Regions from separate parts of the Burkholderia sp. BCC0397 genome, predicted to be linked through region 2. Evidence: riboswitches for the same ligand, from Rfam matches in the RefSeq annotation. Region 2 holds a riboswitch; the other holds the start of a gene.
What was found. Region 2 has a riboswitch for thiamine pyrophosphate ahead of HWX03_RS30410 (FAD-dependent oxidoreductase). Riboswitches for the same ligand answer to the same signal wherever they lie in the genome.
Positions count from the first base shown of each region.

Region 1: another riboswitch for thiamine pyrophosphate. It lies ahead of thiC (phosphomethylpyrimidine synthase ThiC); the one in region 2 lies ahead of HWX03_RS30410 (FAD-dependent oxidoreductase).

Region 1 is NZ_CADFDL010000003.1:115,031-126,050, forward strand. It holds gene HWX03_RS10625 (XRE family transcriptional regulator) at 1-163, shown strand, start outside; gene HWX03_RS10630 (molybdopterin-dependent oxidoreductase) at 189-977, opposite strand; gene HWX03_RS10635 (cytochrome b/b6 domain-containing protein) at 1,007-1,639, opposite strand; gene HWX03_RS10640 (pentapeptide MXKDX repeat protein) at 1,711-1,983, opposite strand; TPP riboswitch at 2,213-2,329, shown strand; gene thiC (phosphomethylpyrimidine synthase ThiC) at 2,454-4,385, shown strand; gene HWX03_RS10650 (glycine zipper 2TM domain-containing protein) at 4,616-4,828, shown strand; gene HWX03_RS10655 (hypothetical protein) at 5,043-5,297, shown strand; gene HWX03_RS10660 (DMT family transporter) at 5,442-6,368, shown strand; gene HWX03_RS10665 (EAL domain-containing protein) at 6,889-8,169, shown strand; gene arfB (alternative ribosome rescue aminoacyl-tRNA hydrolase ArfB) at 8,221-8,625, opposite strand; gene HWX03_RS10675 (AAA family ATPase) at 8,622-10,925, opposite strand; gene recB (exodeoxyribonuclease V subunit beta) at 10,922-11,020, opposite strand, start outside.
Region 2 is NZ_CADFDL010000014.1:124,422-135,441, forward strand. It holds gene mlaE (lipid asymmetry maintenance ABC transporter permease subunit MlaE) at 1-306, opposite strand, end outside; gene HWX03_RS30390 (ABC transporter ATP-binding protein) at 303-1,124, opposite strand; gene thiE (thiamine phosphate synthase) at 1,209-2,333, opposite strand; gene HWX03_RS30400 (thiazole synthase) at 2,330-3,145, opposite strand; gene thiS (sulfur carrier protein ThiS) at 3,183-3,380, opposite strand; gene HWX03_RS30410 (FAD-dependent oxidoreductase) at 3,413-4,549, opposite strand; TPP riboswitch at 4,775-4,898, opposite strand; gene HWX03_RS30415 (ABC transporter ATP-binding protein/permease) at 5,168-6,937, shown strand; gene HWX03_RS30420 (SDR family oxidoreductase) at 6,934-7,710, shown strand; gene HWX03_RS30425 (MFS transporter) at 7,839-9,101, shown strand; gene HWX03_RS30430 (D-amino acid dehydrogenase) at 9,127-10,410, shown strand; gene thpR (RNA 2',3'-cyclic phosphodiesterase) at 10,494-11,020, opposite strand, start outside.

The sequences.
Region 1 (11,020 bases), on a different contig from region 2:
CGAACTGAGCCAGGCCGAGGCCGCGACGCAGCTGGGCGTCACGCAGCCGCGCGTCTCCGACCTGATGCGCGGCAAGATCAACCTGTTCGGGCTCGACGCGCTCGTGAACATGGCCGCGGCAGTCGGCCTGCGCGTCGATCTCCAGGTGCGCGAATCCGCGTGACGCGTGCGCACGCCACGCGCCCCGCTCACGATCCGCCGAACCAGTTGTAGCCCTGATCGACCCAGTAGCCGCCGGGGAACGTATCGGTCACGAAGATTTCCATGATGTGCTTCGGGTTCTTGTAGCCGAGCTTGGTCGGCATCCGCAGCTTCATCGGGAAGCCGAATTCCGGCGGCAGCCGGCGGCCGTCGTAGTCGAAGGTGAGCAGCGTCTGCGGATGCAGCGCGGTCGGCATGTCGATGCTTTCGTAGTAATCGTCGGCACATTTGAAGCCGACGTATTTCGCACCGGTATCGGCACCCGCGCGTGCGAGAAACGCGCCGAACGGCGTGCCGCCCCAGCGGCCGATCGCACTCCACCCTTCCACGCAGATATGCCGCGTGATCTGTTCCGCGTGCGGCAGCGCCCGAAGCTCGTCGAGCGTCCACACGCGCTTGCCCGTCACGCGGCCCGACAGCATGAGCCGATAGGACGATTCGTCGACGTGCGGCACGTCGTCGATTCCGTAATACGCATTGAACGGGAACGGCCGCGTGATGTCGGCCTCGGTGTAGGTCGGCGCGAGCTGGCCGGGGTTGAACAGCCACGCCTGCACGCGATCGTTCATGCGCGACACTGTCTCGAGGAACGTGTTGACCGACGCGTCGTCCTTCAGCGTGCAGCCAGTCAGCATCGTGAGGCCGCCGAGCGTCAGCACGCGCCGGTTGAAGAGTCGCCGCGACGGCATCTCGAGCTCGCGGCGCACGTCGAGTTCGAGCGATTTCCGGTCGAGCGTCCAGCGCGGCTCGCTGCGGTTTTTTTCGGATTCCGACATGATGATTTCCTTCGCCCGCGGCTTGCGGGTCAGCGGCCGCGCAGCATCGCGAGCAGCGAGCGCGGTACCAGCAGCGCCATCGCGACATGAACGACAAAGAAAGCGACCAACAGCGACATCGCCCAGAAGTGCACGATGCGCGCGTTGTCGTAACCGCCGAACAGCTCGCGCAGCAGCGGGAATTGCACCGATTTCCAGATCGTGAGGCCCGACAGCACCAGCACGACGAGATCGACGATCGCGGTCAGGTACGCGGCACGCTGCACCGCGTTGTAGACGCTCAGGTCGTCGTGCGCCAGCCGTCCGCCGAGCGCGGCGCGCACGTCGCGCCACACCGACGCGGGTGTGACGGGCAGCAACTTGCGCGCGAAGCGCCCCGTCGCGATCGACATCGCGAGATAGAACAGCCCGTTGCCGACCAGCAGCCACATCGCCGCGAAATGCCATTGCAGCGCGCCGCCGAGCCAGCCGCCGAGCGTGATGCCGTGCGCGAACGTGAACGACGGATAGATCGGCGACGCATCGTAGATGCGCCAGCCGGACAACGCCATCAGGATCGCCGCGAGCGCGTTGAGCCAGTGACTCACACGCACCCACGGCGGATGGATCGTGCGCGTGGGCGGCGTCGCCGGTGCGCGATCCGTGGCAGGGACGGTTTGCATGATGAAGACTCCGGGAGTGATGCGCCGGGACGCGATGCGGCCCGCAGCCGGCCGCGCCCCGCACGTATCGGTCAGTTCGACGGGCTCATGGTGTCCTTCTTCATCGCGTCGCCCTTCGACATTGCGTCGTGGCCCATCGCGTCCTTCTTCATCGCATCCTTCTTCATCGCGTGCTTCTTCATGCCGTCCTTCTTCATCGCGCCGTCCTTCGCCATCGCGTCGTGGCCCATCGCGTCCTTCGACATCGACGAATCGTCCTTCGACATCGCGTCGTTCTGCGCATACGCGCCCGTGGCAACCGTGGCGAGGGCAGCAACGCAGGCGGCAATCAGTACTTTTTTCATGACACTTCTCCGAAACATGGGTTTGAGGAGCCGAATAGACGGCGCACGTCGCGGGAAATGACAGTCGCGGCAAAATTTATTTTAGGTCGTACGAAGACGCGCGTTGCTGCACCGCGCGAGCGCCGCCGGCCGGGGCGCCGGACCGCCGCGGCCCGCCATGCTGCAACCGCACGCGCGCGAACGATCCGTCCCGGTTGAAACCACCGCAAACCCGGTGTATCGTGTGCCCTTGCTAACGCGGGGGTCCTGCAATGCGTTCGGTCAAACAACCGGCATTGCGGGTGAGAAATACCCTTTGAACCTGATCTGGATAATGCCAGCGCAGGGAAGCGTACGGATTTCGCCGCCATCCTTCTGACGAAACCCGCCGCCTCACCAAGCCTCGTCTCCTGCTTAGCTCGAGCCCCACATTCGTCAAGGGCTCCGGGCAAGCGCCGAAGCGCCTGTCCGGCGCTCACACAGGAGATTGCATGAACGCCAATCCGAAGTTTCTGTCTGCCGACGCCCACGTCGACGCCGCTGCCGTCGCGCCGCTGCCCAATTCGCGCAAGGTGTATGTCACCGGCTCGCAGCCCGACATCCGCGTGCCGATGCGCGAGATCACGCAGGCCGACACGCCGACCGGCTTCGGCGGCGAGAAGAATCCGCCGATCTACGTGTACGACACGTCGGGCCCCTACACCGATCCGGACGCGAAGATCGACATCCGCGCGGGCCTGCCCGCGCTGCGCCAGCGCTGGATCGAAGCACGCGGCGACACCGAGGTGCTCCCCGGCCTGTCGAGCCAGTACGGCCTCGAGCGCGCGGCCGATCCGGCCACGGCCGAGCTGCGTTTCCCGGGCCTGCACCGCAACCCGCGCCGCGCGCAGCCCGGCAAGAACGTGACGCAAATGCACTACGCGCGTCAGGGCATCATCACGCCGGAAATGGAATACATCGCGATCCGCGAGAACCAGCGCCGCGCCGAATACATCGAGAGCCTGAAGTCGAGCGGCCCGAACGGCGCGAAGCTCGCCGCGATGATGGGCCGCCAGCACCCGGGCCAGGCGTTCGGCGCCGCGGCCTTCGGCGCGAACGCGCTGGCCGAGATCACGCCGGAATTCGTGCGCGACGAAATCGCGCGCGGCCGCGCGATCATCCCGGCGAACATCAACCACCCGGAATCCGAGCCGATGATCATCGGCCGCAACTTCCTCGTGAAGATCAACGCGAACATCGGCAACTCGGCCGTCACGTCGTCGATCGGCGAGGAAGTCGACAAGATGACGTGGGCGATCCGCTGGGGCGGCGACACGGTGATGGACCTGTCGACCGGCAAGCACATCCATGAAACGCGCGAGTGGATCATCCGCAACAGCCCGGTGCCGATCGGCACGGTGCCGATCTACCAGGCGCTGGAAAAGGTCAACGGCAAGGCCGAGGACCTGACCTGGGAAATCTTCCGCGACACGCTGATCGAGCAGGCCGAGCAAGGCGTCGACTATTTCACGATCCACGCGGGCGTGCGCCTGCAGTACGTGCCGCTCACCGCGAACCGGATGACGGGCATCGTGTCGCGCGGCGGCTCGATCATGGCGAAGTGGTGCCTCGCGCATCACAAGGAAAGCTTCCTGTACGAACACTTCGAAGAGATCTGCGAGATCATGAAGGCGTACGACGTGAGCTTCTCGCTCGGCGACGGCCTGCGCCCCGGCTCGATCTACGACGCGAACGACGAAGCGCAACTCGGCGAACTGAAAACGCTCGGCGAGCTCACGCAGATCGCGTGGAAGCACGACGTGCAGGTGATGATCGAGGGCCCCGGCCACGTGCCGATGCAGTTGATCAAGGAGAACATGGATCTGCAGCTCGACTGGTGCAAGGAAGCGCCGTTCTACACGCTCGGGCCGCTGACCACCGACATCGCGCCGGGTTACGACCACATCACGTCGGGCATCGGCGCCGCGATGATCGGCTGGTTCGGCACCGCGATGCTGTGCTACGTGACGCCGAAGGAACACCTCGGCCTGCCGAACAAGGACGACGTGAAGGAAGGCATCATCACGTACAAGCTCGCCGCGCACGCCGCCGACCTCGCCAAGGGTCATCCGGGCGCGCAGGTGCGCGACAACGCGCTGTCGAAGGCGCGCTTCGAGTTCCGCTGGGAAGATCAGTTCAATATCGGTCTCGACCCGGACAAGGCGCGCGAATTCCACGACGAAACGCTGCCGAAGGATTCGGCGAAGGTCGCGCACTTCTGCTCGATGTGCGGCCCGCATTTCTGCTCGATGAAGATCACGCAGGACGTGCGCGAATTCGCGGCGCAGCAGGGCGTGTCGGAAACCGAAGCGCTGAAGAAAGGGATGGAGGTCAAGGCGGTCGAGTTCGTGAAGACCGGCGCCGAGATCTACCACCGTCAGTAAGCGCGCAGCGAGCCGCACCGGCTCGTATCGCGATGCACAAAGCCCGCTTTCGAGCGGGCTTTTTTGCGCATGCGGCGTGCCTGCCGGCCCAGGCGAAACAATTGATTACGAAACCGCGCGAGCCTTAACAAGTCCTTACAGTAGCGCCGCGGGACGGCGCGTAGATTGGGGACATGCGCGGCCGCCAAGCGGTCGTGCGCCTTCCGTTCACTACCACAAGGACAACGATCATGAACTCGATTCGGCGTTTTGGGGTATGCGCTCTCCTCGTCGCGACGGTAGCCAGCCTGTCGGCCTGCGATTCGATGTCGCGACGCCAGCGCGATACGGCAATCGGTGCAGGTGTCGGCGGCGTCGCCGGCGCGGCGATCGGCGGCAACGCGCTGTCGACGCTGGGCGGCGCGGCGGCCGGCGGCATCATTGGTAACCAGATCGGCAAGTAAGCAGCCCGACATCGGCCGGTTGGGCGTCGCCCAGCCATCGGCCAGTCGGTTCAACGGCGTTTCCGCACTGCGGAAGCGCCGTTTTCGCATGCGGCGACGCAACAGGCGCGGACGCCACCCCGAAATGATCGGTTACCGTTTTTCATACCGTGTCATTAGTACTCGGCCTAAGCTTGAAGCATCTGCCGATAGCCGGCTCCGCCGGAGACACATCATGAACAGGACCTTCGTCGCCGCGGCGCTTGCCTGCGCGACGCTTGCCGGCTGCTATTACCCGTACGGCTATATCCCGGCGGGCTATTACACGGCGGCGCCGGTGCCGGTACAGCCCGCGCCCGTGTATGTCGATCCGGGCCCGGCCTACTACTATCCGGCGCCTGCGTATGCGCCCGCATGGGGCAGTTATTGGGGCCCGGCGCTGTCGCTCAATTTCGGCTTCGGCGGACGCGGCGGCTGGCGTCATCACTGACCGGCCGCGCCGCGCGCGGCCGGCGTTCCGCCGCCGGGGCAAGCGGCGGCATTCCCGTTTCTTGTCGTTTCATCCGATCGTGAAACGACGGTGTGGTAACGCGGTGTAAGATTCTTCGCATCCCGTCCCCGCCCTCGCCGATCGATGTCGCCCAAGAACGCTTTCCTGCTGACCGTGCTCGCCGCCCTGTGGGGCGCATCCTTCCTGTTCATCCGGGTCGGCGTAGTCGATTTCGGCGTCGCGCCACTGATGGCGCTGCGCGTGGGCATCGGCGCGCTGTTTCTCGCGGGCTTCGCGCTGACGCGCTTCAAACCCGCCGATCTCGGCGCCCGGCTGCGCCGTCATGCGTGGCCGCTGTTCGTCGTCGGTGCGCTGAATTCGGGTATCCCGTTCTGCCTGTTCGCGTTCGCCGAGCTGACATTGTCGGCCGGCGTGACGTCGGTGATCAACGCGACGACGCCGCTGTGGGGCGCGCTCGTCGCTTACCTGTGGCTGAAGGACAAGCTGTCGCTGCCGCGCGCGCTCGGCCTCGTCATCGGGTTTGCCGGCGTGCTCACGCTCGTGTGGAACCAGATCGCGAACGCGCACGGCGACACGGGCGCCAGCGCGACCGCGCTCGCCGCGGCGGCCGCACTCGGCGCGACGCTGCTGTACGGCATCGCGGCCAACTATACGAAACGCAAGCTCAGCGGCGTCGATCCGCTCGTCAATGCAGCCGGCAGCATGATCGGCTCGACCGTCCTGCTGCTGCCGTTCGCGATCGCGACGTGGCCGGCCGCGCCGGTCGGCGCGCACGCATGGGGGTCGGTGCTCGCCCTCGGCGTCGCGTGCACGGGCATCGCGTATTTCATCTTCTTCTACCTGATCGCGCATGTCGGGCCTGCCCGCGCGATTACCGTGACGTTCGTGATCCCCGTGTTCGGGCTGCTGTGGGGCGCGCTGTTCCTCGGCGAACACGTGTCGGCCGTGATGATCGAAGGCTGCGCGATCGTGCTCGTCGGCACCGCGCTCGCAACCGGCGTGATCAAGCGGATTCCCGGCGTCCGACCGCGCGGCGGCGAGGCGGCCTGACGATCGGCGCGCCGGGCGCGCACGAACCGCCGCCGGTCGCCCGTCGCCCGTCGCGCGGCAATGCCGGTGGCGACGCGGGTGTGCCGACGCGACGCCGATCGCACTGCGGCGCGCGGGCATTCGACTCATTCGACTCATTCGTCTGACGGGGGCCGCCGGCCGGCGGGATTTCCCGCATCAGCCTGCGCATCGCGCGGCAGTGACGCACGGTCATGCCGCCGCGCTGTCGTGGAATTGTCATCTGCCGCTGCGGCGCGCTTGGTTTCGCGACGGTCATGCACCGTACGCATGCATGCGGCGTCGGTCGCCGCGCCGCTGCGCGCGGGCCGGAATCGCGGTGTACCGTTTGCGTCTGGAGTTACCCTGATACGCGCGCCGCGGCAATCCCGTTACACTCGGAAAACTTATCCGCAGAAGGCGGTTTCGATGCCCCACGTTCTTTCGCGTCCGCCTGCGCATGCGGCTGCATCGGCGTGGCGGTGCGCGGCCGCCCCGCCGCCCGCTCCCGGGCACCGTTGACATGAAGTCCACCCGCGACCTGTCGCTCGACGCGCTGCTCGAAAGCCTCACGCCGACGCCCCACGGCTGGCTCGCCACCTATCGCACCACGACATTGCGCAGTGTGTTCCAGCCCGTGCTGTCGATCACGCACAAGCGCGTCGTCGGCTACGAGGCGCTGCTGCGCGTCGTCGACGGCAACGGCACGCTGGTGTCGCCCACCGCCCTCTTCGACAAGACCCGCGGCGACGCCGACGCGCTGCTGCTCGACCGGCTCGCGCGCTGCCTGCACACGGCCAACTTCGTCACGCAGGGAATCGGGGACGGCTGGCTGTTCCTGAACGTGACACCGCGTGTGCTTGACACGGGCCTCGTACAGCGCGAGTTCGTCGAGGCGCTGTGCCGGCATTTCGCGCTGCCGCCGAACCGCATCGTGCTGGAAGTGGTCGAGCAGCCGGCGCGCGACGAAGCCGCGCTCGCCCGCACGATCGACATGATCCAGCATCGCGATTTCCTGATCGCGATCGACGATTTCGGCACCGGTTTCTCGAACTTCGACCGCGTATGGCGGGCGCGGCCCGACATCGTGAAGCTCGACCGCTCGCTCGTCGAGCGTTCGACCGCCTCCGCCGACGATCGCCGCATCATGCATCACCTCGTGTCGATGCTGCACCAGGCCGGCGCGATGGTGCTGGCCGAAGGCGTCGAAAGCGACGACGCGCTGCAGGCGCTGATGGAAGCCGACATCGATTTCGTGCAGGGTTTCCAGTTCGGCCAGCCCGATGCATCGATCGCGCACGCGAGCGCGGCGGCGCCCGCGATGCTCGATGCCGCGTGGCGGCGCTTCATCGCTCGCCGGCACACGCCGGCGACCGCCGAGCAGCCGGGCTTCGACGCGATCGAACGGCTCGTGCTCACCGGCGCGGCCGCGTTTTCGGCGAGCGGCAACCTGCAGGACGCCGCGCAACGCGTGTTCGCGGTGCCGGCCGCGCGTCGCGTGTTCGTCACGGACGAGACCGGCGAACAGTTCCTGCCGTCGATCGGCGCACCGCTCGACGACAGCCAGGCGAGCGTGACCCGCCTCTCGCCGCTGTTCCCGGAAACCCACAGCAACTGGTCGCGACGCCCGTATTTCCAGCGCGCGATCGCCGCCCCGGGGCGCGTCGCGCTGATGGGCCCGCACTTCTCGCTGACGGAAGGCCGCGACTGCTATACGGCCGCCGTCGCGATCCGCGCGCAGAGCCGGCTCGTCGTGTTCTGCGTCGACTTCGTGCTCGACAGCGCCGGAACCATCATGCGGTAACCGGCGCGCACGGCGGGCGGGCGCGTGCGACGGGTATCTCCCCTTCGTTCGTCAGTCGACCACCTTCCCGCGCCCTGATTTCACCACGGCGCGGCGCGACTTGTGCTCGAGCCGCCGCTCCTTCGACGCGCGCGTCGGCCGCGTCGCGACCCGGGCGCGCGGCGTGTACGCGACACCGCCGATCAGCGCATCGAGCCGTGCGAGCGCGGCCTCGCGGTTCTTCTCCTGCGTCCGATATTCCTGCGACTTGATCACGACGATGCCGTCGCGCGTGATGCGCTGGTCGGACAGCGCGAGAAGCCGCTCCTTGAGGACCGGCGGCAGCGACGACGCGCGGATGTCGAAGCGCAGATGAATCGCGCTCGATACCTTGTTCACGTTCTGCCCGCCCGCGCCCTGCGCGCGCACGGCGGTCCATTCGACCTCGGCCGGATCGAGCGTGTAGCGGATCATCATCGCGAAGCCTCCGTGCGGCGCCGGGCGAGCGCCTCGTCGACGCGGGCCGCGAGCCCCGAATCGCGCTGCGTGCGCGTCGCGACCGCCTGCGCCAGCACGCGCCGCGGCCCGATCACCTGCACGCGCGTGCGGGCGCGCGTGACGGCCGTATAGACGAGCTCGCGCGTGAGCACCCGGCCGAACGACGCGGGCAGCACGAGCGCCGCTTCGTCGAATTCCGAGCCCTGTGATTTGTGCACCGTCAGCGCGAACGCCGTTTCGTGCGGCGGCAGCGCGGCCGGCGACACCGCGCGCGCGGTGCCGTCCGCGCGCCGGAACCACACGCGCAGCACGCCGTGCGCGTCGGGCAGCGCAATGCCGATGTCGCCGTTGAACAGCCCCAGCGCATAGTCGTTGCGCGTGACCATGATCGGCCGCCCGGTGAACCAGTGCGCGCCGACCGCGAGCGGCACGCGCGCCGCCTGCCGCACATGCGCGGCCACCAGCGCATTGACGTGCTCCGCGCCGCGCGAGCCGTTGCGGGTCGCGCACAGGATCCGGAACCGGTTGAGCGCGTCGAACAGCGGCAGCGGATCGGGTGCCGGCGCGGCCAGCGCGTCGCGCAACGCATCGAGGTAGGCGCCGAAGCGCCGTGCGAGCCGCTCGACCGTCGACGACGCCAGCGTGTCGCCCGCATCGTCGTGAAACGATGCGGCTGCCGAGTCGTCGGCGGGCAGCGCATCGAGCGCCGCCTGCACGTCGCCGCGGCGGATCGCGAGCGACAGCCGCCCGATCGGCGAATCGAGACCGAAGCGGTAATTGCGTTCGAGCCACACGACGCAGTCCGCGAGCGGCGCCGGAGCGGGTGTGCCGGCGGACGCGGCTGCGGCAGCGGCTTCGCCGGTCAATGGCGATGCGGCCGCCGTCATCGATGCAAGCGCCGCGTCGCCTGCGTCGAACGGCGGCAGTTCGACGGTGTCGAGCCAAGCGAGTTCGTCGGCCTCTATCCATGCAGGCGCATTGTCAGATGGGCCGCCATCGATGGGTGCCGATTCGGCGCGCGGCGACGGCGCGATGTCGGTCGACGACACTTCGTCATCCTGCGGTTCGTCGTCGAAGAGCGACGCCTGTCGTGCATCGACTTTCGGCCGAGGCGCCGATTTGCGTGAAACAGGCGCAGATGCCGATGGCAGCGCCCGTGCAGAAACGGAAACCGGATTCACCGCCGGAACCGCCGGCGGCGCAGCTTCGTCCGGCACCGGCAACGCCGCGACGAACGCCGCCTCGTCGACGCCCAGCGCCTGCGCGATGCGCGTGCGCGCCGCGGCGGTGAACGCCGGCCGCGCGCTCAGCTCCGCGAATACGGCGCCGGCCTCGACCGCGGCCAGTTGATCCTTGTCGCCCAGCAACACGAGCCGCGCGCCCGGCGCGATCGCGTCGAGCAGATGCGCGGCGAGCGCGACGTCGATCATCGACGCCTCGTCGACGACGATCAGATCGTACGGCAACGGATTGTCGCGATGATGCCGGAAGCCGGCCGCCCCGCCGCCGCCCAGCAGCCGATGCAGCGTGTACGACGTGTCGGGCAGGCGCGCCGCGAGCTCGGGCGGCAGATCGCCGGCGCGCGCGTGCAGCGCCTCCTGCATCCGCTGCGCGGCCTTGCCGGTCGGTGCGGCCAGCGCGATGCGCAGCTCCGGGTGCGCGTCGAGCAGACAGGCCAGCACGCCGACGACGGTCGTCGTCTTGCCCGTGCCCGGCCCGCCGCTGACGATCGTCACGCGGCCGGTCAGCGCGACGATCGCCGCCACGCGCTGCCAGTCGACTTCGCCGGTGGCCGGCCCGAAGTAACGGGCGAGACTGTCGCGCAACCGGTCGGGCGACAGGCCTTCGTCCGGCGCGGCGACACCGGCCTGCGCGACGAGCGCATCGGCGAGCCGCCGTTCGTAATCGAAATAGCGCGACAGGTACAGGTGATCGAGCCGGTCGACGATCAGCGGCCGCTCGTCGCCGCGCGCGAGCATGCCGAACGCAACCACGCCGCTCGCGGCGAGCGCGGCGCGCACCTCGTCGAGCGATGCTTCGTAGCGCTGCGCGAGCGCGCCAAGCGCGACGCACACGTGGCCGCCGGCGGTCGCGCGGCTCGTCGCGAACGCGGCGCGCGCCGCCCAGCGTGCCGGCGCGGACGGCGCACCGGCACGTCGCGCGAGGTCGCCGATGCGGCGCGCGAAGCCTTCCGCGAGCGCGATGCCGAAATCGGCCGGCTCGGGCAGCCGCGCGACGAGGCCGCCGGTGAATTCGAGCATGTCGTCGGATGCGGTCATGCGCGGCCCCCTTCCATCATCCGGTCGAGCGCGTCGACGAGCGCGCGCGCGGGCCGCCGCGCATGCACGCCGGCCGGCTCGCCGCCGCTGCGCCA
Region 2 (11,020 bases):
CAGCGCGGTGACGACGGGCCCAAGTTCGCGCACGAGCGACAGCGCGACCAGCAGGCCGAGCGCCTGCTCGGAACCATAGCGGTTCAGCGTGTAATACCCCTGCAGGCCGAGCACGAAGCCGACGAACAGCCCCGACACGGCGATGATCACGAACGAATAGTTGCCGAGGAAGTGGATCTGCTTCGTGACCAGCCGCGGCCGGCGCAGCAGCGGGAAGAATTCCAGCACGAGGCGCACGAACAGGCGCGTGCCGTAGCCCGCCCGCTCGAGGCCGCCGATGACGTAACGTCCGATCGCGCTGATCATGCGCGCCCTCCGCCGAGCCCGAAATCCGCTGCGAGCGGCGGGCTCGTGTAATGAAATTTGAACGGGCCGTCCGGCGCGCCGTCGATGAACTGCCGCACGCTCGGATCGGTCGACGCGCGCAGCTCGTCGGGCGTGCCCTGCGCGAGCACACCGCCATTGGCCAGAAAATATACGTAGTCGGCGATCGCGAACGATTCCGGCACGTCGTGCGTGACGAGGATCGACGTCGCGCCGAGCGCCTGATTCAGCGTGCGGATCAGGTTCGCGGTAATGCCGAGCGAGATCGGATCGAGGCCCGCGAACGGCTCGTCGTACATGATGAGCTGCGGATCGAGCGCGATCGCGCGCGCCAGCGCGATGCGGCGCGCCATCCCGCCCGACACCTCGGACGGCATCAGGTCGCGCGCGCCGCGCAGCCCGACCGCGTTGAGCTTCATCAGCACGAGGTCACGGATCAGGTCTTCGGGCAGGTCGGTATGCTCGCGCAGCGCGAACGCGACGTTCTCGAACACCGACATATCGGTGAACAGCGCGCCGAACTGGAACAGCATGCCCATCTTGCGGCGCAACGCATACAGGCCGTCGCGCGTTTGCGCGCCGACATCGGCGCCGTCGAACAGCACCTGGCCGCGGCGCGCGCGCACGAGGCCGCCGATCAGGCGCAGCACGGTAGTCTTGCCGCAACCCGAGCCGCCCATGACCGCGACGACCTGCCCGCGGCCGAAGCGCAGGTTCAGGTTGGACAGGACGAGGCGGTCGCCGTAACCGAAGTCGACGTCGCGAAGTTCCAGCAGGGTCTCGGTAGGAGTGGGGCTCACGGAGCTGACAGTCCTTTTACGCAGAACGCCGAATTATAGGGCCTGCATTGGATTGATGTCGTGACGCCGTTCCAGGCCCTGCGGTCAATGATTGTCAAATTGTCCGGCAAAACATTGCTGCAATGCAATAAGCGCAGTCCGATAGTCGGCCGCGCCCGTGACCGCACTGACCACCGCGACGCTGCCGACGCCCGTCGCCAGCACGGCCGGCAGCGCGTCGAGCCCCACCCCGCCGATCGCGACGAGCGGCGCCCGCGCGCCCGCGAAGCGCGCGTAGCGGGTAATTCGCGCGAGGCCCTGCGGCGGCGCGGCGACGGCCTTGGTGGCGGTCGCGTACACGGGGCCGAGTGCGAGGTAGCTCGGGCGCTCGTGCAGCGCCCGCAATATTTCGTAATATCCGTGGCTTGAAAGTCCGAGCCGCAGGCCCGCGCGCGCGATCGCGGCGAGATCGGCCGTTTCGAGGTCCTCCTGGCCGAGATGTACGCCGTACGCACCCTCTTCTGCGGCGATCTGCCAGTGATCGTTGATGAACACGCGCGCATCGGGATAGCGGCGCCCGGCCGCGACCGCACGCGCGACTTCCCGGCGCAGCACGTCCGGCGTCGCGTCTTTCACGCGCAATTGCACGGTTCGCGCGCCGCCGTCGAGCACGCGCTCGACCCATTCGGCGCTCGGCACGACCGGATAGAGGCCGAGCTGCGCGGGGCACGGCGCGAACGCGGGCTCCGGCGCGGGCGGCAGCCCGGCGACGCGCGGGAATTGCGCGGCATCGACCGGCCACGCGTCGGCGGCGCGTGTCTCGTCGCCGTCGCGCCACGCCAGCGCGAGCACCAGCGCGTCGACCGGCGCGAAGCCGCAATCGAGGAACGCGGCGAGCGCGGCGATCCAGTCGTCCGCGAGCGGATGCGCGGCGTCGAGCGCGTAGCGCACGCCCGCCGCATGCAGCACGGCGCCCTGCTCGTCGAATTCGATCGCCACCGCGTCCGGCGACGCAGGCCGCGACACGGCCGACGCGCGCGCCTGCGCGACACGATCGCCGGCCGACACGATCAGCACGTCGCCGTCAGCCGGCGCGTCGGGCGCCGCCACGCAGAGCCGCCACGGCGCCGCGCCGTCCGGCCAGTCGCCGAGGCGCGCGCGAATTCGCTCGGCCGCTTCGGCCAGCTCGTCGGCCGGCGGCCAGAACGCATCGGCGAAGCGCGCGCTCATGCGCCGCCCCCGTCCTGGTGCCAGAACGGCATCCCGACGACCGGCGTGCTCGCGTGCGCGGTTTCGCGCGCGTCCATCGGGCCGGCGAGATACGCGGCGCGGCCGGCCTCGACGCCCTGCGCAAACGCGCGCGCCATGATTTCCGGGTGCGTGGCCTGCGACACGGCCGTATTCAGCAGCACGCCGTCGAAGCCCCATTCCATTACCTGGCACGCGTGCGACGGCACGCCGAGCCCCGCGTCGACGATCAGCGGCACGTCCGGCAGCCGCTCGCGCAGCACCCGCAGGCCGTACGGATTCACGACGCCCTTGCCGGTGCCGATCGGCGCACCCCACGGCATCAGCGCCTCGCAGCCGACGTCGAGCAGGCGCCGGCCGATCACGAGATCCTCGGTGCAGTACGGCAGCACCTTGAAGCCGTCCTTGACCAGTTGCGCGGCGGCTTCGATCAGCCCGACCGGGTCGGGTTGCAGCGTGTAGTCGTCGCCGATCAGTTCGAGCTTGATCCAGTCGGTATCGAATACCTCGCGCGCCATGTGCGCGGTCGTCACGGCTTCGGCGACGGTCTGGCAGCCGGCCGTGTTCGGCAGCAGCGGCACGGCGTGGCGCTTGAGCAGGTCGAAGAAGCCGGCTTCGGCCGTGCCGCCCGTCATCTGGCGGCGCAGCGCGACCGTCACCATCCCGGGGCGCGACGCGGCGATCGAATCGGACAGCGATTTCAGCGACGGATAGCGCGACGTGCCGAGCAGCACGCGGCTTGCGAAGGTTGCGCCGTATAGCGTCAGCGCGTCGGCGGAGGTGTGGGACGTCATGTCGTTTTCCTGGAAGAGCGGGGCGAAGCGGCGGCGCTCAGCCGCCCGCGACGGGGTGCACGACGTCGAGCGTGTCGCCCGCCGCGAGCGCGCGCGCCGCATGCTGCGTGCGCGCGACGAAGTTGCCGTTCAGCGCCACCGCGTACGGCGGACGCGCGCCGTACGCGGCCAGCGCGTCGGCCACCGTCGCGCCGTCGGGCAACGTCAGGGTCTGTTGATTGATCTGGATATCCATGAGGCTGGGTCGGATTCGGTCGGCGGCGCGCGTCAGGCCGGCTGGCGCGCGTCGTTGCGGTGATGAAGCAGCGTCGGCCAGCGGGCGGCGTCGCGCCACGCGGCGAACGCGTCGGCATCGCCGAGCGCGCCGCCGAGCGCGGCCTGCGCGAACGCGACGGCCGCCTGCGCGACTTCCGGCGCGATCATGAAGCCGTGCCGGTACAGGCCGTTGACGGCGAGCGTCGATGCGCCGTCCCAGATCACCGCCGGGCGATGATCGGGCAGCGTCGGCCGGCACTGCGCGTTGAGTTCGAGGATGCGCGCCTCGCCGAACGCCGGATGCACGGAGAACGCCGCGCTCAGCAGTTCGAGCGCGGAGCGCACGCTGACGGGCGACATGTCCTCGCCCTCCACCTCGGTCGCGCCGATCACATAGAGGTCGTCCTGCTTCGGCGCGATGTACAGCGGATAGCGCGGATGCAGCAGCCGCACGGGCCGCGAGAGCCCGATGCCGGGCGCGTGCACGCGCGCGACTTCGCCGCGGATGCCGCGCAGCGCGGGCAGCGCGGCTTTCGCGCCGAGCCCGCGGCAATCGATCGTGAAATGCGCGGCAGGCAGGTTCGCGTCGTCGACCGACGCGTGCCAGTGCAGCGCGACGCCGCGTTCGGCGAGGCCCGCCGCGAGCGAACGCAGCGCCTGGCGATTGTCGAGCTGCCCTTCGCGCGGCAGCATCAGCCCGCGCGCGAAGCGGCCCGCGAGCGCGGGTTCGGCCGCGTCGACCTGCGCGCCGGCGAGCGTCACGAAGCCGCCGTCGAACAGCTCGGCCGGCGCGTTCGCGCGCACGCGCCGCTCGAACAGCGGCGCCTCCGCGCGGTCCGCGTGATGCCAGACGACGAGCGTGCCGTGATGCTGGAAAAAGACGGGTTCGGGCAGTTCCGCGAGCCACTGCGGCCAGCGTGCGAGCGACGCGGCGCCGAGCTCGGTGATCAGCAGTTCCGCGCTCGCCGCTTCCGCGAGCGGCGCGAGCATCGCGGCCGCGACCCACGCGGCCGACTGCTCGCCGTCCGGGCCGCCGCGCTCGTAGAGCGCGACGCGATGCCCGTCGCCCGCGAGCCGCCACGCGATCAGGCGGCCGACGAGGCCGCCGCCGAGCACCGCGAAATCGGGTCGTGCATCCCGGACGTTCATCGCGCGCCCTCCGCGCGGTCACGCGCGCCGAACGTCGACGCGCACGCGCCGCCGCCTGCGGACGCACGCGACGTCGGGACGGGAACCCTGCAAAAGACTGAAGATTGTGCGGTCATCATTCCTTCCGTAACGCGCAATGCGCGTACCCAAAAGGACGAAACCGGCAGCAAAGGCCGGCCGGGCGGGACTCGGGCGCTGACCATGTGGGATGGCAGCCAGCGCGGCCCGGCGGGATCAGAAACTTCCCTCGCCGGTATTACCCGGATCGGGTGCGAAGGGTCTTTCTCAGCCTCGCCGCGCTGCCCGGAACATCTGCCGGCCGCGCCACGAAGCACCCCTGTTTCGTCGTCGGTCATTAGACCATAAAAGCGGAAAGCGCCGCAAACTGTCCCCCTTGCGGCAAATTCGCCGGCGTGCCGCGCCGCTCTGGCACAATGCCCGCAGGCCGGCCGCGCGAGCGGCCGGTTGCCGCGTCACCGCCGGCCTTAAGTGCCGTTTAAGACGCGCGGGCCACCATCCGGACGCCCGCCGTCAGTCGGCACCCCGTCCCGGCATGCGTTATCGCGGCGCGCGTCCGGCTTCGCCCGGCCCGCGCGCCGGCTACTCATCAGGAAGCACATGACCCAATCGATCGATCCCGTCCGCTCCGCCTCCGACGCGCCGCAGGACGAGCGCCCGGTATCCGCATGGAGCCTCATCAAGCCCTACTGGGTATCGTCCGAATGGAAATTCGCGTGGGGCCTGCTGGTCACGATCATCGCGATCAACCTCTGCGTGGTCTGGATCAACGTCAAGCTAAACAAGTGGAACGCGCAGTTCTACAACGCGCTGCAGTCGAAGGATGTCCACGACTTCCCGAACCTGCTGATGCAGTTCTCCGCGCTCGCCTTCGCGTTCATCATCCTCGCCGTGTACGGCCGCTACCTGCGGCAGATGCTCGGCTTCCGCTGGCGCCAGTGGCTCACCGACCGCTTCCTCGGCCAGTGGCTCGGCGATCGCGCGTTCTACCGGATCGAGCGTGACCGTCTCGCGGACAACCCCGACCAGCGGATCACCGACGACCTCCAGTCGTTCGCGACCACGACGCTCGCGCTGTCGCTCGACCTGCTGTCGACGGTCGTCACGCTCGTGTCGTTCATCACGATCCTGTGGTCGCTCGCCGGCGCGCTGACGGTCACGCTCGGCGCGACGCCGATCGCAATTCCCGGCTACATGGTGTGGGCGGCCGCGCTGTACGCGGTGATCGGCTCGCTGATCATCCAGAAGGTCGGCCACCCGCTCGTGTCGATCAACTACCAGCAGCAGCGCGTCGAGGCCGATTTCCGCTTCGGGCTGATCCGCGTGCGCGAGAACGCCGAGCAGATCGCGTTCTACGACGGCGAGAAGACCGAGACCGGCAACGCGCAGACCCTCTTCATGCGCATCCGCGACAACTGGTGGCGCGTGATGAAGTACACGAAGCGGCTCACGTTCGTGCTGAGCTTCTACGGGCAGATCGCGATCATCTTCCCGCTCGTCGTCGCCGCGCCGCGCTACTTTGCCGGTGCGTTCTCGTTCGGCGTGCTGATGCAGATCTCGTCCGCGTTCGGCACCGTCAGCGATTCATTCTCGTGGTTCATCAACAGCTACTCGACCCTCGTCGAATGGCGCGCCACCGTCAACCGTCTGCGCGAATTCAAGCGCGTGATGGGCACGTCGCACCTGAAGGAAAGCCTGTCGCCCGCGACCGAGCACGGCGGCATCAACCTGCACTACATCGACGCCGCGAAGCTGTCCACGTCGTCGCTGAAGCTCGCGCTGCCGAACGGCAACGCGCTCGCGAACATCGGCGACGTCACGATCGAGCCCGGCTCGCGCTGGCTCGTGATCGGCAAGTCGGGTTCCGGCAAGAGCACGTTCATGCGTGCGCTCGCGGGCCTGTGGCCGTTCGGCGACGGTGCGATCGACGCGCCGGTCGGCGCGCGGATGATGTTCGTGCCGCAGACGAGCTATTTGCCGATCGGCACGCTGAAGGCCGCGCTCACCTACCCGGCCACGCCCGACAAGTTCAGCGACGAAGCGTGCCGCGACGCGCTGCGCGCATGCCGCCTCGAGGATTACGTCGAGCGCCTCGACGAAACCGCGCACTGGACGCGCGTGCTGTCGCCGGGCGAGCAGCAACGGCTGGCTGGCGCGCGCGTGCTGCTGCACAAGCCCGACTTCCTGTTCCTCGACGAAGCGACCAGCGCGCTCGACGCCGACAACGAAGCGCGCCTCTATCACCTGTTCGCCGAACGGCTGCCGAAGGCCGCGATCGTCAGCATCGCGCACCGCGAGTCGCTGGCCGCGTTCCATGTCGGCACGATCAACGTCGAGCGCGTGACCAGCGACGACAAGGTCGCCGCGTGAACGCACGCGCCGCGCACCTTGCGCGGATCGCGCTGATCACCGGCGCAGGTTCGGGGATCGGCGCGGCGCTCGCGCGGCGGCTCGCGGCGCCCGGCGTCGCGCTGGCGCTCCATGCGCGCGGCGCGGACGATGCGGCACGGGCGCGGCTCGCCGACGTCGCCCAGGCGTGCACGGCGGCCGGCGCGGAATGCATCACGCTGACCGGCGATCTCGGCGAGCCGGGTATTGCCGCCTCGCTCGTCGACACAACCGCTGCGCGCTTCGGCGGGCTCGACCAGCTCGTCGCGAACGCCGGCTTCGCCGCGCGGCAATCCTTTTCCGATCTCTCCGCAAACGCGCTCGCATCCGCCTTCGCGGCGATGCCCGGTGCGTTCTCCGCGCTCGCGGGCCGCGCACGGCCGCTGCTCGACGCGTCGGCCGCGCCGCGGATCGTCGCGGTCAGTTCGTTCGTCGCGCACCGCTACCGCGCCGATGCGCCGTTCGCGGCGACCGCCGCCGCGAAGGCCGCGCTCGAATCGCTGGTGCGTACCGCGGCCGCCGAATTCGCCGCGCACGGCATCACCGTCAATGCGGTCGCGCCGGGCTTCACGCGCAAGGACCACGGGCCGAGCGCCGGCAATGCGGCCGCGTGGGCGCTGGCCGAACAGGCGACGCCGCTCGGCCGGATCGCCGAATCCGACGACGTCGCCGCGCTGATCGCGTTCCTGCTGTCGGACGCGGCGCGGCAGATCACCGGCCAGGTCATCCACGTCGACGGCGGCCTGACGCTCTGACGCGTCTCCCTTCCCGCCCGCCTTTCCGCTCGAACCCGCATCCGCCTTTTTGGCGTGCAGGACCGCGCCCGTAAAATAACCGCGACGCGGCGGCGCGACACGAGACAAGACGAGAGGGGGCGGCAAGCATGCAGGCATTCCAGTGGTTCAACGAATTGTCGACGCGCGAGCGCCGGACGCTGTACGCCGGATTCGGCGGCTACGCGGTCGATGCGTTCGACTTCATGATCTATTCGTTCCTGATTCCGACGCTGATCGCCACCTGGGGCATGACGAAGAGCGAGGCCGGGATGATCGCGACCAGTTCGCTGATCTCGTCGGCAGTCGGCGGCTGGGTCGCCGGCATCCTCGCCGACCGCTACGGCCGCGTGCGCGTGCTGCAGTGGACGATCGCGACGTTCGCGCTGTTCACGTGCCTGTCCGGCTTCACGCATTCGTTCTGGCAGCTCCTTGCGACGCGCACGCTGCAGGGTTTCGGCTTCGGCGGCGAATGGTCGGTCGTGACGATCATGATGGCCGAGACGATCCGCTCGCCCGAGCATCGCGCGAAGGCCGTCGGCACCGTGCAGAGCAGCTGGTCGTTCGGCTGGGGCGCGGCCGCGATTCTTTACTGGGCGTTCTTCGCGCTGCTGCCCGAGCAGGTCGCGTGGCGTGCGTGCTTCTGGATCGGCATCGTGCCCGCGCTATGGATCCTGTACATCCGCCGCAACGTCAGCGACCCCGACATCTACACGGCCACGCGCCGCGCACGCGACGAAGGCCGCGTGTCGGGCCACTTCCTCGAGATCTTCTCGCCGCCGCATCTGCGCGCGACGCTGTTCGGCAGCGCGCTGTGCACCGGCATGCTCGGCGGCTACTACGCGATCACGACGTGGCTGCCCACCTATCTCAAAACCGTGCGCCACCTGTCGGTGTTCAACACGAGCGGCTATCTCGTCGTGCTGATCGTCGGCTCGTTCGTCGGCTACGTGGTCGGCGCGATCCTGTCCGACCGGCTCGGCCGCCGCGCGTCGTTCATCCTGTTCGCGATCGGCTCGTTCTCGCTCGGCATGGCGTACACGATGCTGCCGATCACCGATACCGCGATGCTGCTGCTCGGCTTTCCGCTCGGCATCGTCGTGCAGGGCATCTTCGCAGGCGTCGGCGCATATCTGTCGGAGCTGTATCCGGGCGCGATCCGCGGCTCGGGCCAGGGCTTCTGCTACAACCTCGGCCGCGGGCTGGGCTCGTTCTTCCCGATCCTCGTCGGCGCGCTGTCGCAGTCGATGTCGCTCGTGAAGGCGATCGGCCTCGTCGCGGGCGGCGGCTACCTGCTCGTGATCGTCGCGGCGCTCGTGCTGCCGGAAACGCGCGGCAAGTCGCTCGCCGACGATCCGGCCGTCGCGTCGTGAGCCACCGCTTCGTTCCGGACACCGCATGCACGTGATCGTTCTCGGCGCCGGCGTGATCGGCGTCACCACCGCCTGGCACCTGCGCGAAGCAGGCTGCGACGTCACCGTGATCGAACGCGAGGCCGATGTCGCGCAAGCAACGAGCCTCGGCAACGCGGGCGTGATCGCGCCCGGCTACGTGACGCCGTGGGCCGCGCCCGGGATGCCCGGCAAGATCCTCAAGTACCTGTTCAAGCCCGCGTCGCCGCTGATCTTCCGGCCGACGCTCGATGCCGCGCAGTGGCGCTGGATCGCGCGCTGGCTGCGCGAATGCGAGTTCGAGCGGTTCCGCGTGAACAAGCAGCGGATGCAGCGCATCGCGTATTACAGTCGTGCGTGCCTGCATGCGTTTCGCGAGCGCTATCCATTCGACTACGGCGCGAGCCGCGGCTACCTGCAACTGCTGCGCGGCGCGTTCGACGTCGAGATGGCGCAGCCCGCGCTGAAGGTGCTGCGCGATGCCGGCATCGCGTTTCGCGAACTCGACGCGGCCGGCTGCACCGCGGTCGAACCGGGCCTACGCTGGGCACGGCAGGCCCCCGTCGGCGGCATCTACCTGCCTGACGACGAAGCCGGCGACTGCGCGCGCTTCACGCGCGAGCTGCGGGCGCTGTGCGAAGCGAACGGCGTGACGTTCCGGTTCCGTACCGCGATTCGGGCGCTCGATGTCACGGGCGGCAAGGTGCGCGGCGTGCGGGTCGACTCGCTCGAAGCAGGCGCGGCCGCTCAACGCGATGCCCTGCTCGCCGCCGATGCGATCGTCGTCGCGCTCGGCGTCGACAGCGCCGGCCTGCTGCGACCGCACGGCATCGACGTGCCGCTGTATCCGGTGAAGGGCTACTCGGCCACGCTCGCGGTCGTCGACGATGAAAAGGCGCCGTGCGCCGCGCTGATGGACGAATCGCTGAAGACGGCGATCACGCGCTTCGGCCCGACGCTGCGCGTCGCGGGCACCGCGGAACTCGGCAACCGCCGCGCGGCGCTGCGGCAGCAGGCGCTCGACACGCTGATGAAGGTGCTCGACGACTGGTTCCCGCACGCGGCCGATCGCGCGTCGGCGCGTTTCTGGGTCGGCCGCCGTCCGATGACGCCCGACGGGCCGCCGCTGCTCGGCGCGAGCGGGATCGATGGCCTCTGGCTCAACGTCGGCCACGGCTCGACGGGCTGGGCGATGTCGATGGGGTCGGGAAAGGTGGTCGCGGATCTCGTCACCGGACGCGCGCCGGAGATCGATCTGGCGGGCCTGACGCTCGCGCGCTATGACGGGTAGTGCTGCCGGCGGGTAACGTCGAAGCGATGTCGAAGCGATGCGCCGTTGCGACCGGCCTGGCGCGCGGCCGTCGGCGCGTATCGTTACTGCGGCGTCCGGCCTTCCGCCGGTGCGATCGGCGCCGACACGATCGGCCGATGCGACACGCCTTCCTGCGACAGCCGGCTTTCGAACAGCGTCAGCGCTTCGACCCGCACCTCGACGGGCCGCCCCGGCGTGCCGCCGTGCGCGGGCTGGCCAACCGCATCGTGTGGCAGCCGTGCGAGCGTGACGTGCGGCCGGAACGGCCGCCGGTCGGCCGGCACGCCGAGTTCGCGCAGCAGCGCCGCCAGCCCCGCATTCAGCGCGATGCAAGCGGCATCGGCCGCGAGCTCCGCGACGATCAGCCGAGCGCGCGGCAGGCTCGGCCACCACGCAATCCGCTCGACCGGCAACGACGGCAGCGCATGCGCGGCGGCAAGCGCGGGCAGGTGCGCGGCCAGCGCGTCGCACCGGTCCCGCTCGATTGCGCCGATGAACGCGAGCGTCATGTGCAGTTGCGCGGGCAGCGTGCGCCGCGCGCCACGGGTGACCGGCAACGCGTGCAGCGCGTCGCGCGACGCCGCATCGG